One region of the Kocuria sp. KSNUG genome, then DNA from elsewhere that is predicted to be linked to it. Evidence: predicted binding sites of a transcription regulator. Region 1 holds the regulator's gene; the other holds the start of a gene.

Region 1 (7,160 bases):
GTCACACCGCGGGACCCCTGCGGCCGCCCGTGTTCGGGGACGGCTCAGCGTGCGGTGCCCTGGTCCGCGGTCAGGAAGTCGATGAGCTCCTCCACACGGCCCAGCAGCGCAGGCTCCAGGTCCGCGTAGGTGTTCACGCGCGTGAGGATCTGCTGCCACGCGCGGCCCCCGTCCTGCGGGGTGCGGTGGGGCAGTCCCAATGCCTTGGCCATGCCGGTCTTCCAGTCCACTCCGCGCGGGATCACGGGCCACGCGGGGATGCCCAGCGCGGAGGGCTTCACGGCCTGCCAGATGTCCACGTAGGGGTGCCCCAGGATCAGCACGTTGTCCGCGGCACCCGGAACCCGCAGGGCCTGCTCGGCGATGCGGGACTCCTTGGAGCCGGCCACCAGGTGGTCCACCAGGATCCCCAGGCGTCGCTGCGGGCCAGGGTTGAAGACACGGATGGCGGCGGGCAGGTCGTCGATGCCGTGCAGGGGCTCCACCACGATGCCCTCCACCGCGAGGTCGTGCCCCCAGACCTTGGCCACGAGCTCGGCGTCGTGGTAGCCCTCGACCCACACGCGCGACTCCTTGGCCACGGACGCCCTGAGGCCCTCCACCGCCACGGAGCCGGAGCGCGTGATGCGCTTGCCGGCGGGGGCGCTCCGCGGCGCGGGGGGTGTGAGCCGCACGGGTTCGCCGTCCAGCAGGAAGCCCGGCCCCAGTGGAAAGGTCTTGACCCGGCCGTGGCGGTCCTCGAGCCCCACCACGCGCATGCCGCCGATCACCTCCACGCTGACGACGGCGCCCACCCACCCGGTCTCGACGTCCTCCAGCACCATGTCGCGCGCCACGGCGACCTCGCGCGCCCTCGGCCGGGTGCGGGACACCTCGGGGCTGTCCAGGTCCTGGGGACCCCAGCCCCAGCCGGGTGCGTTCACGGGTTCCTCCTCGGTGCGGCGGGCAGATCAGCCGCGAGCGTACCAAAGCGGCCCCGGGGCACCCGCGCCCTAGACTGGGGGATTAGCACTGTGACTGGATGAGTGCCAAAATTGGTGCTCGGCCACGACGGGCGCACGGCCCGTTGCTCGACACGCCACGGGAGGTGAGGACCATGGACCATCCGCGCAGGGTGCAGATCCTGCGGGCCATCGTGGAGGACTACGTCCACTCCCGCGAACCCGTGGGCTCCAAGGCGCTCGTGGAGCGCCACCGGCTTCCCGTGTCCTCGGCCACGGTGCGCAACGACATGGCGGCCCTCGAGGACGCCGGTCTCATCGTGGCACCGCACACCAGTTCCGGGCGGATCCCCACCGACCAGGGCTACCGCGTGTTCGTGGACCAGATCGCCGCGGTCCAGCCGTTGAGTCCTGCCCAGCGCCGCGCCATCCAGGTGTTCCTGGAGGACGCGCAGGACATCGACGACGTCATGGAGCGGACTGTGCGCCTGCTCGCGCAGCTGACCCACCAGGCGGCCGTGATCCAGTACCCCGTGCGCACGGGAACCACCGTGCGCCACGTGGAGCTCGTGGACGTGGGTGCGGCCGTGCTGGTCATCCTCATCCCCACCTCGGGCCGCGTGGTGCAGCGGGCCGTGGAGCTGCGCACCGCGCTGGAGGAGCCCCAGCTGCTGGAGCTGCGTGCCCGCGTGCTCGCCCGGGTGCTGGGACAGGCGCTGGATGCCGTGCCGAGCGCCGTCGCCGGACTGGGGGAGACGCTGCCCGCGGAGTTGCGCGAGGCCGGGGACGCCGTCGGGGAGACCCTCTCCCTGCTCGCCTCGGCCACGGACGAGCACCGCCTGGTGATGGCCGGCACGGCCAACCTCGCGAGGTTCAGCGGCGACTTCCCGCAGAGCATCTCCCCGGTGCTGGAGGCACTGGAGGAACAAGTGACCATGCTGCGGTTGTTGTCCGAGATGCAGCAGGACGAGCGCGGGGTGGCCGTGCGGATCGGCTCCGAGGAGTGCGACGACCCGCTGGCAGAAGCCTCCGTGGTGGCCACCGGCTACGGACCGCGCGCCGCCTCCAAGGTGGGCGTGGTGGGACCCACCCGCATGGACTACCCGACCACCATGGCCTCCGTGCGCGCGGTGGCCCGATACCTCTCCAGGAACCTGGGGGACTGAGCGCCGCGCCGGCGCCGCCCCGACCGAGACCACAGACCCGACGAAAGCAGAAGCGACGACATCGTGAGCGACCACTACGAAACCCTCGGCGTGAGCCGTGACGCCAGCGCCGAAGAGATCAAGCGCGCCTACCGCAAGAAGGCGCGCAAGCTGCACCCGGACGTCAACCCGTCACCAGAGGCCGCGGAGGAGTTCAAGCGCGTCTCGCACGCCAACGACGTCCTCTCGGACCCCGACAAGCGCCGGGTCTACGACGCCACGGGCAACGAGAACGGCACGGACACCGGCTTCGGCGGTGGCTTCCCGGGCTCCGGGTTCGGCTTCTCCGACATCTTCGAGACGTTCTTCCAGGGCGCGGGGGCGGGCGGCCAGCGCGGCCCGCAGTCCCGCACCCGGCAGGGCCAGGACGCACTGATCAACGTGCGCATCTCCCTCAAGGACGCCGTGTTCGGGGTGGAGAAGGACATCACCGTGGACACCGCCGTGGTGTGCCCCGCGTGCGAGGGCTCCTGCTGCCAGCCCGGCACCAGCCCCACCACGTGCAGCATGTGCCGCGGCTCGGGGCACATGCAGTACCAGCGCCAGTCCATCCTGGGCATGGTCACCACGCAGGGCCCGTGCTCGCAGTGCAACGGCTTTGGCACCGTGATCGAGAGCCCGTGCCACGAGTGCTACGGCGAGGGCCGGGTGCGTGACCGCCGCCCGCTCACCGTGAAGATCCCCGCCGGCATCCAGTCCGGCAACCGCATCCGCCTGGGCGGCCAGGGCGAGGCCGGCACCGCCGGTGGGCCCAACGGCGACCTCTTCGTGGAGCTCAAGGTGGACCCGGACCCCACGTTCCACCGCGAGGGCGACGACCTCCACGCCCGGCTGCGCATCCCCATGACCGCGGCCGCCCTGGGCACCACCGTGACCCTGGAGACCTTCGACGGCACCCGCAGCGTGGCGGTGGAGCCCGGAACCCAGTCCGGCGCCACCGTGACCCTCGACGGGCTCGGCGTGACGCACCTGCGCGGCAAGGGACGCGGAAACCTGCAGGTCCACTTCGAGGTGGAGACCCCCCGCAACCTCACGGGCGAGCAGCGTGAGCTCGTGCAGCGGCTGGCGCAGCTGCGGGACGAGGAGGCCCACGACGGCACCACGGTCAACGCCACCGGTTCGGGCGGATTCTTCTCCCGGCTGCGCGGGCGGTTCAACGACCAGTGACCAACCCCGTCTTCCACCACCCCGGTGAGGAGCTCTCCCGGGCCCGTCCGGGGGAGCTCCTCGACGTGCACGGGCCCGAGGCGCGCCACGCGGTGACCGTGCGCCGGCTGCGCGCCGGCGAGCTCCTCGACCTCGTGGACGGCCACGGCACCCGCGCCACGTGCATCTTCAGGGACGGTGAGAAGGACCGGATGACCGTGGCCGTGAAGTCAGTCGCGCGTGAACCGCAGCCGCGGCCTCTGCTGAGCCTGGTGCAGGCACTGGCCAAGGGGGAGCGGGACCTTCAGGCCGTCGAGTCGGCGACCGAGCTCGGGGTCTCCCGGGTGGTGCCCTGGCAGGCAGAGCGCAGCATCGTGCGCCTGCGGGCCGAGCGCGCCGCCAAGACCATGGGCAAGTGGGAGTCGCTGCTGGCCACCGCGGCCAAGCAGTCCCGCAGGGCCACGTGGCCAGAACTGGCACCGTGGGTGGACACGGCCGGGCTGGCAGAGCTGATCCGTTCCGAGCCGGGCACGCTGTGGCTCGTGCTCCACGAGAGCGCGAACGTCCCGTGGTCGTCCCGCGAGGTGGCCGCCTGGGGCGAGCAGGAGCACGTGGCGGTGGTCGTCGGTCCCGAGGGCGGGATCAGCGAGCGGGAGCTCGAAGCACTGTGCGCGGCCGGCGCGCGGCCCGTGCGCCTGGGCGCCACGGTGATGCGCTCCTCCACGGCGGGTCCGGCGGCACTCGCGGCGCTGAGCGCGGTGCTGGGGCTGTGGGACTGAGGAGGACGGTTCCGGACCGTGCTCAGTCCGCGGGGGACACCGTGATCTCGTGGTCGTCCGCGATCGTGTGGCCCTGCTCGTCCGTGCCGCTCACCCGGATGGTGTAGGTCCCCGGTTCCAGGTCCACCACGGTGCGCAGCTCCGTTCCTGTGGTGGGATCGGTGCCGGGCGTGGGTCCGTCCACGGTGTCGCCCTTGACGCGCCGCTCGCCCGAGGTGATTTCCCACCGGACGTTGTGCACGGAGGGCAGGATGCGGGCGAAGATCGTGAGCGGGCTGCCGGGATCCGTGCCCGTCTGGGGGTCGATGAGCCAGATGGGCGCCGCGAGCGCGGGGTCCCGCGTGAGCGGGTCGTCCAGGGTCACCGCGCCGAAGGCCCGGTAGCCCGTGCGTCCGTCCACCAGGATGCGGACCTCCTTGGCGGTGGCGGAGTCCAGCAGGCCCGCGGTGACCGCGGCGGCGGAGACGGTGTAGACCATCTGCTGCAGCGCCATCCGGGCGTCCTGCTCGGAGAGCTGCGCCGTGAACGCCGCAGCCGGCAGGTCCACTGTGACGGTGCCGTCCGGGGTGACGCTGGTTCCCACGGTGTCGACCGCGGACCACAGTGTGCGGTAGTCGGGGTCGGAGGGCGCGGCCGCGGTGACGGTGAGGGCCGCGCGTGCCACGGGATCTGCGATGTCGCTCGTCACGGGGGTGCGGAACTCCCGGAAGAGGTAGCCCGACTCCTCGCCGGTGCCCACCCAGTACACGGGGGCCTGCTCCGTGGCCACACCGTCCACGGAGTCGTTGGTGCTGCCGTGCGCGGCGCCGATGCCCGGCGCGGCCGCGGACTTGTTGTCCGGGCGGTCTGCCGCATTGCCGCACGAGGAGACGCCAACGGCGAGCACGCCCGCCACCGCGAGCGCGGTGACGCGGTGCAGGATGCGGGTCGTCATGGGTTCCTCTCGGTCGCCTGGGTGCCTGTCGCAGTGGTCGTGACGGGCGGTACGACGCCGCGGTCGGCGTCGTGGACCGAGGAGACGGTGGCTGCCGTCCCCGGCCCGGCGGTGGTCGTGGTGGCGGGCGTCCCGCCGACGACACAACCTACCGGGGGAGAAACGTGCGGTGCCACCGTTGCGCGCGTGCGCACGGGACCGTTACCGGATTGCAACCCGCGGCCCCGGCCGGGCCGTGAGCGGATAGGCTGGGGGGCGATGACCGAAGCACTCGAGGGCAACAACACCCTGACCACCGCATCCCGTCCCAGCCGTGAGACCACCCGTGTGAGCGTGCACATGCCGGACCGGGACACCGCCGTCCGCTGCCTGGGCCAGGCGGACACCACTCTGCGCCTGCTGGAGCAGCAGTTCCCGGCCGTGCGGATGACCGTGCGGGACCTGGACGTGGTGCTCGAGGGGCCCGTGACGGACACCCGCCTGGCGGCGTCGCTGCTCGAGGAGCTGCTGGCCATGGCGCTGCGCGGCACGGAGATCACCGAGCGCACCGTGATGCGCGTGGCCCGCATGATGCGTGACGCCCAGGACCTGCGGCCCTCGAGCGCGCTGTCCACGAGCATCCTGTCCACGCGCGGGCGCACCATCCGCCCCAAGACGGTGAACCAGAAGACCTACGTGGACGCGATCGACGAGCACACCGTGGTGTTCGGCATCGGCCCCGCGGGCACCGGCAAGACCTACCTGGCCATGGCCAAGGCCGTGCGCGCGCTGCAGGCCAAGGAGGTCAACCGGATCATCCTCACGCGGCCCGCGGTCGAGGCGGGGGAGCGGCTGGGGTTCCTGCCCGGATCGCTCAACGACAAGATCGACCCGTACCTGCGCCCGCTCTACGACGCGCTGCACGACATGATGGACCCCGAGTCCATTCCGCGGCTCATGGAGGCCGGCAGCATCGAGGTGGCACCGCTCGCCTACATGCGAGGGCGCACGCTCAACGACGCCTTCGTGATCCTGGACGAGGCCCAGAACACCACGCCCGAGCAGATGAAGATGTTCCTCACCCGACTGGGTTTCGGCTCCCGGATCGTGGTGACCGGTGACGTCACCCAGGTGGACCTCCCCGGCGCCACCAAGTCCGGGCTGCGCCAGGTCCAGCACGTGCTGGGCGGGATCGACGACATCGCATTCTGCGAGCTGACCTCCGCGGACGTGGTGCGCCACGAGCTCGTGGGGGAGATCGTGGCCGCGTACGACCAGTTCGACACGACCAACAGGCACCGCGTGGAGCGCGCGCGGCGCAAGGAGGACCGGCGTGCCGCCCGCCCCGCCCACGGGGCCGCGGAGGCCGGTCCGGGGCAGGGGTCCGCGCGGTGAGCGTCGCGTTCGACCTGCCGTGGGAGACCCCAGAGGACCAGGCCGGCCTGGCGCCGTGCTGGCGCGCGGTGGACACGGCCCAGCTGGGCGCGCTCGTGGAGCTCGCCTTCCGGCGCTGGCACCTGCACCCGGACACCGAGGTCTCGATCGCTGTGGTGGACGAGGAGCAGATGGCCCAGCTGCACGAGCAGTGGCTGGAGCTGCCTGGCGCCACGGACGTGATGTCCTTCCCCATGGACGAGCTGCGGGAGGGCACCCCGGAGGAGCCCTCCCTGGGAGTGCTCGGGGACGTCGTGCTGTGCCCTCCGGTGGCGCAGCGCCAGGCGGAGGCCGCGGGGCACAGCACCGAGGACGAGCTGTGCCTGCTCACCGCCCACTCCCTGCTTCACCTGCTCGGCCACGACCACGCGGAGGAGGACGAGCGCGAGCGCATGTTCCGCGCGCAGCGCGCACTGCTCGAGGAGTTCCTCGGCCGCGACGCGCCCGTGGAGACCATGTCATGACCCCCCGCCCGCCGCACCGCACCACGCACCGAACTTCCGAGGACGTCGCATGAGCCAGGACAGCACCCCCGCCGAGCAGGACTTCCGCGCCGGATTCGCGGTGTTCGTGGGCCGCCCGAACGTGGGCAAGTCCACGCTCACCAACGCCCTGGTGGGACGGAAGGTGGCCATCACCTCCAACCGCCCGCAGACCACCCGGCACACGATCCGCGGCATCGTCCACCGCCAGGACGGACAGCTGGTCCTCGTGGACACCCCCGGTCTGCACCGGCCCCGCA
Region 2 (7,160 bases), 620 kb from region 1:
CGGTCGAGCACGAGATCGCCCCGGCCACCACCGCGATCCCCCGGGCCGTGTACCCGGCCGCCCGGGTGGACCCCCCGAAGGCCTCCCGGTCCCTGTTCCGCTCGCTCGTTCAGGGCGACGCCGCCCCCACGGCTCCCATGCGCGTGGTGGACCGTCTCACCTCCACGCCGTTCCGTCACCTGCGCAAGTTCGGCGACGGCTCCGACCGGCAGGCCCGGCGGACCCTGAACTTCGCCCTGCGCCTCGCGGAGACCATGTTCCACTACGGGGCGGACGCCCTGGACGTGGAGAACGCCATCATCGCGGTGTGCGCCACCTACGGGGTGGAGAACCTCGAGGTGGACATCACCAACCAGTCCGTGACCATCAACTACGTGGCCGAGACCACCGCCACGGGCCAGCTCGCGGCCGCGGGGCTCACACCGGCCACCACGGTGGCCGAGAGGGAGGCCGGGGAGAACGCATCCTCGTTCGCGGGCACCCCCGGCACCACCGGGGAGATCCGCGGCTCGGGGACCACCCGTACGGGGGAGGACCCCTGGGGGGACTCCGCGACCTCCAGCCACACCGTGATGCGCGTGGTGCGCTCGTGGACGGACAACTACTCGGGCCTGGCGGACACCCACCAGCTCGTGATCCGCATCATCGAGGGCGAGATGCCGCTGCGCAGGGCGGAGCGGGAGCTCGCGGAGATCAATGCGCGCCCCAAGCCCTACGCCCGCTGGATGGTCACGGCCGCGACCGTGCTCGTGGCCGGAACCCTGGCGCTGGCCCTCGGGGCGTCCTGGGTGGGGGCGTCGGTGGCCGTGGCCTCGGCCGCCGTGGTGCAGATGGTCACCGCCAAGCTCAGCGCGTGGCGGATCCCTGAGTTCTTCACACTCGCCGCCAACGCCTTCGTGGTCACGCTCGTGGCCATCGTGGTCTCCGCCCTCGGTGTGCCGCTGTCGCCGCCCACGGTGATCGCGGGCGGTCTGATCATGCTGCTGCCCACCACGCGCATGGTCTCCACCATGCAGGACGCCATCAACGGCTTCCCGGTGACCGCGGCGGGGCGGCTGCTCTCCACGGCCATGGCATTCCTAGGCATCGTCGCGGGCATTGCCCTGGGGGTGTCCCTGACCGTGAACGTGCTCGGGGTGCCTCCCATCGACATCTCCCAGTCGAGCTTCACCCCCACGGGCAAGCTGACGAACATCGCGTTCATGCTCGTCTCCACCGCCCTGATCGCGGTGTCCATGCAGGTCAAACCGCGGCACATCCCCCCGGCCGTGGCCGCGGCCCTCGCGGGGCTGCTGCTGTACCACGGCGTGGGACTCGTGGACGCCGGCAGCCGGATCGCCACGGGCGTGGGGGCGGTGGCCAGCGGGTGCGTGGCCGCCCTGCTGGCCGCCCGCTCCAAGATTCCCCAGGCCGTGCTCGCGATCCCGGCCATGACGTTCCTGCTGCCGGGGCTCACCCTGTTCCGCGGGATGTACGCCATGACGGTGCAGACCGAGGCCCCGGGCCAGGGCATCAACGAGCTGGTCAACGCCATGGCCTCGATCGTGCTGCTGGCCGCCGGCGTGGTGCTGGCCAAGTACCTCATGCGCCCGTTCATCGAGCAGATGCAGCACCTCTCGCAGCGGCGCAACCGCCGCCGCTGACGGCGCGCGCGGACCTCAGAGGATCTTGCCCACGGGCAGCTTCTTCTCCGCCTGGAACACGTCCTCGGTGCGCCCCCGCGCCCAGTAGCCGGACAGCGACACCTGTGCGCGGTCGAGTCCCCGGACGTCGAACAGCTCCCGACGGGCGGCCTTCATGGCCTCGCGCTCGCCGTGCACGAACGCCTGCACGCCCGTGAGGTCCCCGGGCCACGCGGCCTCCGACAGGCCGACGACGAGCGCCCGCTCACCCGGGCGCTCGTCCGCCCGGTGCACCCACCGCACCCGCACGCCCTCGGGTACGGCCGTGTCCGAGAGGTCGAGCTCGTGGGAGGCGTCCTGGACCTCCAGAACCGCCTCACCGCGCGCGGTGCCCGGCAGGGCCTCGAGGTTGGCGAGCACGGCGGGAACGGCGGCGTCGTCCCCCGCGAAGATGCTCCATGAGGCGGCGGGGTCCGGAACCCACTTCCCGCCCGGGCCCAGGGCCACGATCCGGTCACCGGGCTGGGCGGACGCGGCCCACGGGCCAGCGTGGCCCTCGCTGCCGTGCAGGGCCACGTCGATCCACAGCGTGGCCGTGGACAGGTCCACCCGGCGCAGGGTCATGTGGCGGGACACCGGCTGCTCGTGGGGTGGCGCGCTCTCCCGGACCGCCCAGTAGTCCGGCAGCTCACCGGGAGCGGTGGCCGCGAGCGTCTGCGGGGAGAAGAAGAGCAGCTTGACGTACTTCTCGGGCGGTGCGACGTCCCGGAAGTCCTCGGGGTTGTCGATGCGGCACACCACGCGCACCATGGCGGGCGCGAGACGGGTGCGCTCGAGCACGCTGAGGTTGATCTGGGGCTTGCGGTCCGCGGGCGCTGGAATCCGTGGCATGGCCCCAGCGTAGGGGACCCTAACCCGGCAGCTCCCACGAGACGGGCTCCGCCCCCTGCTCCCGCAGCAGGTCGTTGACGCGCGAGAAGGGGCGGGAGCCGAAGAACCCGCGGGACGCGGACAGCGGTGAGGGGTGCGCCGACTCCACCGTGGGCGCCCCGCCCAGCCAGTCCTTGGTGGTGCGGGCGTCCCGGCCCCACAGGACGGCCACGAGGGGCTGCTGGCGGTCACCGAGTGCCCGGACCGCGCACTCCGTGACCGCCTCCCAGCCCTTGCCCCGGTGCGACGCCGCCGAGCCCGCCTGCACCGTGAGCACCCTGTTGAGCAGCATGACTCCCTGACCCGCCCACGAGGAGAGGTCCCCGTGCGAGGGCGCCTCGATGCCCAGGTCGGACCGCAGCTCCTTGTAGATGTTCTGCAGGGACCGGGGGACCGGGCGGACGTCCGGCGCCACCGAGAACGAGAGCCCCATGGCGTGGCCGGGCGTGGGGTAGGGGTCCTGGCCCACGATCAGCACCTTCACCGCGGACAGCGGCTCCCGGAACGCGCGGAAGATGTTCTCCCCGGCAGGCAGGGTCTGCCGCCCCGCGGCGTGCTCGGCCCGCAGGAACTCGCCCATCTCCCGGATCCGGGGCTCCACGGGCTGGAGTGCGGCGGCCCACTCCGGGTGCATGATCTCGGACAGCGGGCGCGGGGTGCTCACGAGTGGCCTCCTGGTGCGGTGCGTCGCGCGCGGCGCAGTCCCCGCGCGCTAGGGTTGACGCCATGTCTACCACGGGGGAGGAGCTCGACGAGCTGGACCGGGCGGTCCTGGAGCTCGAGTCCGAGCACTGGAAGTACCGCGGCGCCAAGGAGTCCGCGATCCGCTCGCGGCTGGGACTGAGCCCGGTGAACTACTACCAGCGTCTGAACGCCCTGATCTCCTCCGAGGCCGCCGCGCGCCACGCGCCGATGCTGATCTCCAGGCTGCGCCGGGCGCGCTCGCGCTGACCGCTCGTGGACACCGGCCTCGTCCCCTCGGACGCGCGCCAACTGCCGAGCGGGCACCCGGCCGGCCGTGCGATAGTGGCCACTGACAGCGTTGCGCCCGGAGCACCGCGCGGTGCGCGAGCCGGGCCCAGGAGAGCGAGACCATGAGCGAACACCCCCGCGACGAGTTCGACGACGTTCCCGAGGACGGCGCCCGCCAGGGCGCGCACCGCGGCCACAACCCCCGCGCCCGTGAGGGCTCCACGCGACAGTTCCGCACGGTCCTCGTCTCGGGCGTGCTCGCCCTCGTGCTCGGTGCCGTGTGCTTCGTCAATGCGCCCCGCACGGCCCAGGAGGCGCAGTCCTTCGGGAGCGTTGCGGTGTCCCCGGTCGCCGTGACCACCGCCTCGCCTGTGACCTCCGCCTCGCCCGTGCTCGCCGACGCCGCCGCGGCGGGCCAGCGCGCAGCGGCCCCGGGCGGCGTCGAGCGGGTGTGAGACCGACCGGCGTTCAGCCGGGAATGAAACCTGAGCCCAGCACGCGCAGGGGTTTGCGGTTCCGCGCGCGGCAGTGCCACTATGGGATTAGCACTCAGTCGGGTGGACTGCTAACCGGGTCCGGTGGCGGCGGCCCGACGCACGAGTGGACACCACATCACGGTGAGGTGGTCGCGGCGCGGTGAGGACCGCGGTGCGAGCGCCGTCCGTCGCGGGCATCGTGACCAGTCTCGTTTGTCGACCGTCCAGGAGGGACGAATCACATGGCAAAGATGATCGCATTCGATGAAGAAGCACGCCGCGGCCTCGAGAAGGGTCTCAACACCCTCGCGGACGCCGTCAAGGTCACGCTCGGCCCCCGCGGCCGCAACGTGGTCCTGGAGAAGTCCTGGGGCGCCCCCACCATCACCAACGACGGTGTCTCCATCGCCAAGGAGATCGAGCTGGAGGAGCCGTATGAGAAGATCGGCGCCGAGCTCGTCAAGGAGGTCGCCAAGAAGACCGACGACGTCGCCGGTGACGGCACCACCACGGCCACCGTGCTGGCCCAGGCCCTCGTAAAGGAAGGCCTGCGCAACGTGGCCGCCGGTGCGGACCCGCTGTCCCTCAAGCGCGGCATCGAGAAGGCCGTGGCCTCCGTGACCGAGCAGCTGCTGTTCTCCGCCAAGGAGATCGAGACCGAGGAGGAGATCGCCGCCACCGCGTCCATCTCCGCCGCTGACCCCGAGATCGGCAAGCTGATCGCCGAGGCCATGGAGAAGGTCGGCAAGGAAGGCGTCATCACCGTCGAGGAGTCCAACACCTTCGGGCTGGACCTCGAGCTGACCGAGGGCATGCGCTTCGACAAGGGCTACCTCTCCGGCTACTTCGTCACGGACGCGGACCGCCAGGAGGCCGTCCTGGAGGATCCCTACATCCTCATCGTGAACTCCAAGATCTCCGCCGTGAAGGACCTGGTCCCCGTGCTGGAGAAGGTCATGCAGGCCGGCAAGCCGCTGCTGATCATCGCCGAGGACGTGGACGGCGAGGCCTTGGCCATGCTGGTGCTGAACAAGATGCGCGGCGCTGTGAAGTCCGTGGCCGTCAAGGCTCCCGGCTTCGGCGACCGCCGCAAGGCGCAGCTCGCGGACATCGCGATCCTCACCGGCGGCCAGGTCATCACCGAAGAGGTGGGGCTGTCGCTCGAGTCCGCCACGATCGACCTGCTGGGCCAGGCCCGCAAGGTCGTCGTCACCAAGGACGAGACCACCATCGTGGACGGCGCCGGCACCCAGGAGGAGATCGAGGGCCGCGTGGCGCAGATCCGCGCGGAGATCAACAACTCCGACTCCGACTACGACCGCGAGAAGCTGCAGGAGCGCCTGGCCAAGCTGGCCGGCGGTGTGGCAGTGCTCAAGGCCGGCGCGGCCACCGAGGTGGAGCTCAAGGAGCGCAAGCACCGCATCGAGGACGCCGTGCGCAACGCCAAGGCGGCCGTGGAGGAGGGCATTGTCGCCGGCGGTGGCGTGGCCCTCATCCAGGCCGGTGCCAAGGTGTTCGACTCCCTGAACCTCTCGGGTGACGAGGCCACGGGCGCGAACATCGTCAAGGTCGCCATCGACGCCCCGCTCAAGCAGATCGCCCTCAACGCCGGCATGGAGCCCGGCGTGGTGGTCGACAAGGTGCGCGGGCTCGAGACCGGCTGGGGCCTCAACGCCGCCACCGGCGAGTACGAGGACCTCATGGCCGCGGGCATCAACGACCCCGTCAAGGTGACCCGTTCCGCTCTGCAGAACGCGGCGTCCATCGCCGGGCTGTTCCTCACCACGGAGGCCGTGGTGGCGGACAAGCCGGAGCCCGAGGCCGCCGGTGCGGGCGCGGGCGCCGATCCCATGGGCGGCATGGGCGGCATGATGTGATCCCACTCCACTGACGTGGAGCCCCACCCGTTCCGCGGGTGCGACCGTCGAGGGACCCCGGACGCGCACGTCGTGTCCGGGGTCCTTCCATGTCCGGTGGGGCGGGAAGGCGCCGTGGCGTTCCGCGTGTCGGGACGCTTTGGGAGGATGGGCGCATGACGATCATTGCTTCCGCGGACGGTTCGGCGCTCGGCAACCCGGGGCCGGCCGGCTGGGCCTGGTACATCGACCCCACGTCGTGGCACGCGGGCGGCTGGGCGCACGGCACCAACAACATGGGCGAGCTCACCGCCGTGCTGGACCTGCTCGAGTGCACGCGCCACCGGCGGGACGAACCGCTCACGGTCTACTGCGACAGCCAGTACGTGATCAACTCGATCACCAAGTGGATGCCGGGCTGGAAGAAGAAGGGCTGGAAGAAGCGGGACGGCAAGCCCGTGCTGAACGTGGACATCATGAAGGCCCTGGACCGGGAGCTATCCGGCCGCTCGGTCACTTTCGAGTGGGTCAAGGGCCACGCCGGTCACGAGCTCAACGAGGCCGCTGACGTGCGTGCCCGGGCGATGGCCACGGCGTACCAGGCGCGCACCTCCCCCGAGGACATGCCGGTGGGTCCGGGCTTCCGGGACGAGGACGCCACCCCCGCCTCCCGTCACGCGTCCGGTGCCGAGCCCTCCGCCACCGACGCCACCGCACCCGCGTCCGGTGCGGCCGCACCCGTGCACGCCGCAGACGCCGCCGCACCCGCGTCCAGTGCTGCGACGGCCCCGCCCTCTGCCGAGGGTGGTACGTCCCGCCCCGCGGCCACGGGGCACGCTGCCGCCGGTGGCGGCGCACCTGCCGGACCACCGTCTGCGGCACCGGGGGACGGCATGGTCAGCCAGCCGGATCTCTTCTCCGAGCTGGAGGCCGCGTCGCCGCCGAGCGGGACCCAGGAGTCCGCCGGGGTTAGAGCGGACGGGTGGTCGGAGCAGTTCGTGGTGGATGCCGTGCAACGGGAGCGCGCGGCGGTGTGCACCCCGCCCGGGGCGGCGCACGAGACCGCCGGGGCCTCACCCCGTGCGGCGGCGTCGCCCCACGCTGCGGAGCACGCCACCACGCTGCTACACCCCGACCTGCAGTGCATCGACGCGGGCGGTGCCGTCGTGCCGGTGGCGCAGTTCCCGTCCCGAGCCGTGGCGGAGGGCACCCCTGGTGAGGTGCGGGTGACCGCCCTCGGTGCGGATGCCTACCACGTGAGCTACCGGCTCGAGGAGCCCTCGCACGTGACCCGTCGCAGCTCC

Evidence for each region. Region 1 encodes HrcA, which represses chaperone genes, less so after heat shock. Its sites were predicted from a motif close to TTNGCACTCGNNNNNNNCGAGTGCNAA; they were not measured.
Region 2: groL (chaperonin GroEL) is a predicted target of HrcA. The motif match lies at 4,067-4,093, and genes of this name have one in related genera.

The regions. Positions count from the first base shown of each region.
Region 1 covers NZ_CP150981.1:1,786,961-1,794,120, forward strand. Annotated here, with positions in the region: gene AABM36_RS07725 (DUF3097 family protein) at 45-923, opposite strand; gene hrcA (heat-inducible transcriptional repressor HrcA) at 1,097-2,107, shown strand; gene dnaJ (molecular chaperone DnaJ) at 2,171-3,313, shown strand; gene AABM36_RS07740 (16S rRNA (uracil(1498)-N(3))-methyltransferase) at 3,310-4,071, shown strand; gene AABM36_RS07745 (GerMN domain-containing protein) at 4,094-5,005, opposite strand; gene AABM36_RS07750 (PhoH family protein) at 5,264-6,379, shown strand; gene ybeY (rRNA maturation RNase YbeY) at 6,427-6,882, shown strand; gene AABM36_RS07760 (GTPase Era) at 6,932-7,160, shown strand, end outside.
Region 2 covers NZ_CP150981.1:1,165,283-1,172,442, forward strand. Annotated here, with positions in the region: gene AABM36_RS05015 (threonine/serine ThrE exporter family protein) at 1-1,643, shown strand, start outside; gene AABM36_RS05020 (siderophore-interacting protein) at 1,659-2,513, opposite strand; gene AABM36_RS05025 (uracil-DNA glycosylase) at 2,533-3,216, opposite strand; gene AABM36_RS05030 (DUF3263 domain-containing protein) at 3,279-3,503, shown strand; gene AABM36_RS05035 (hypothetical protein) at 3,647-3,979, shown strand; gene groL (chaperonin GroEL) at 4,243-5,877, shown strand; gene AABM36_RS05045 (ribonuclease H family protein) at 6,033-7,160, shown strand, end outside.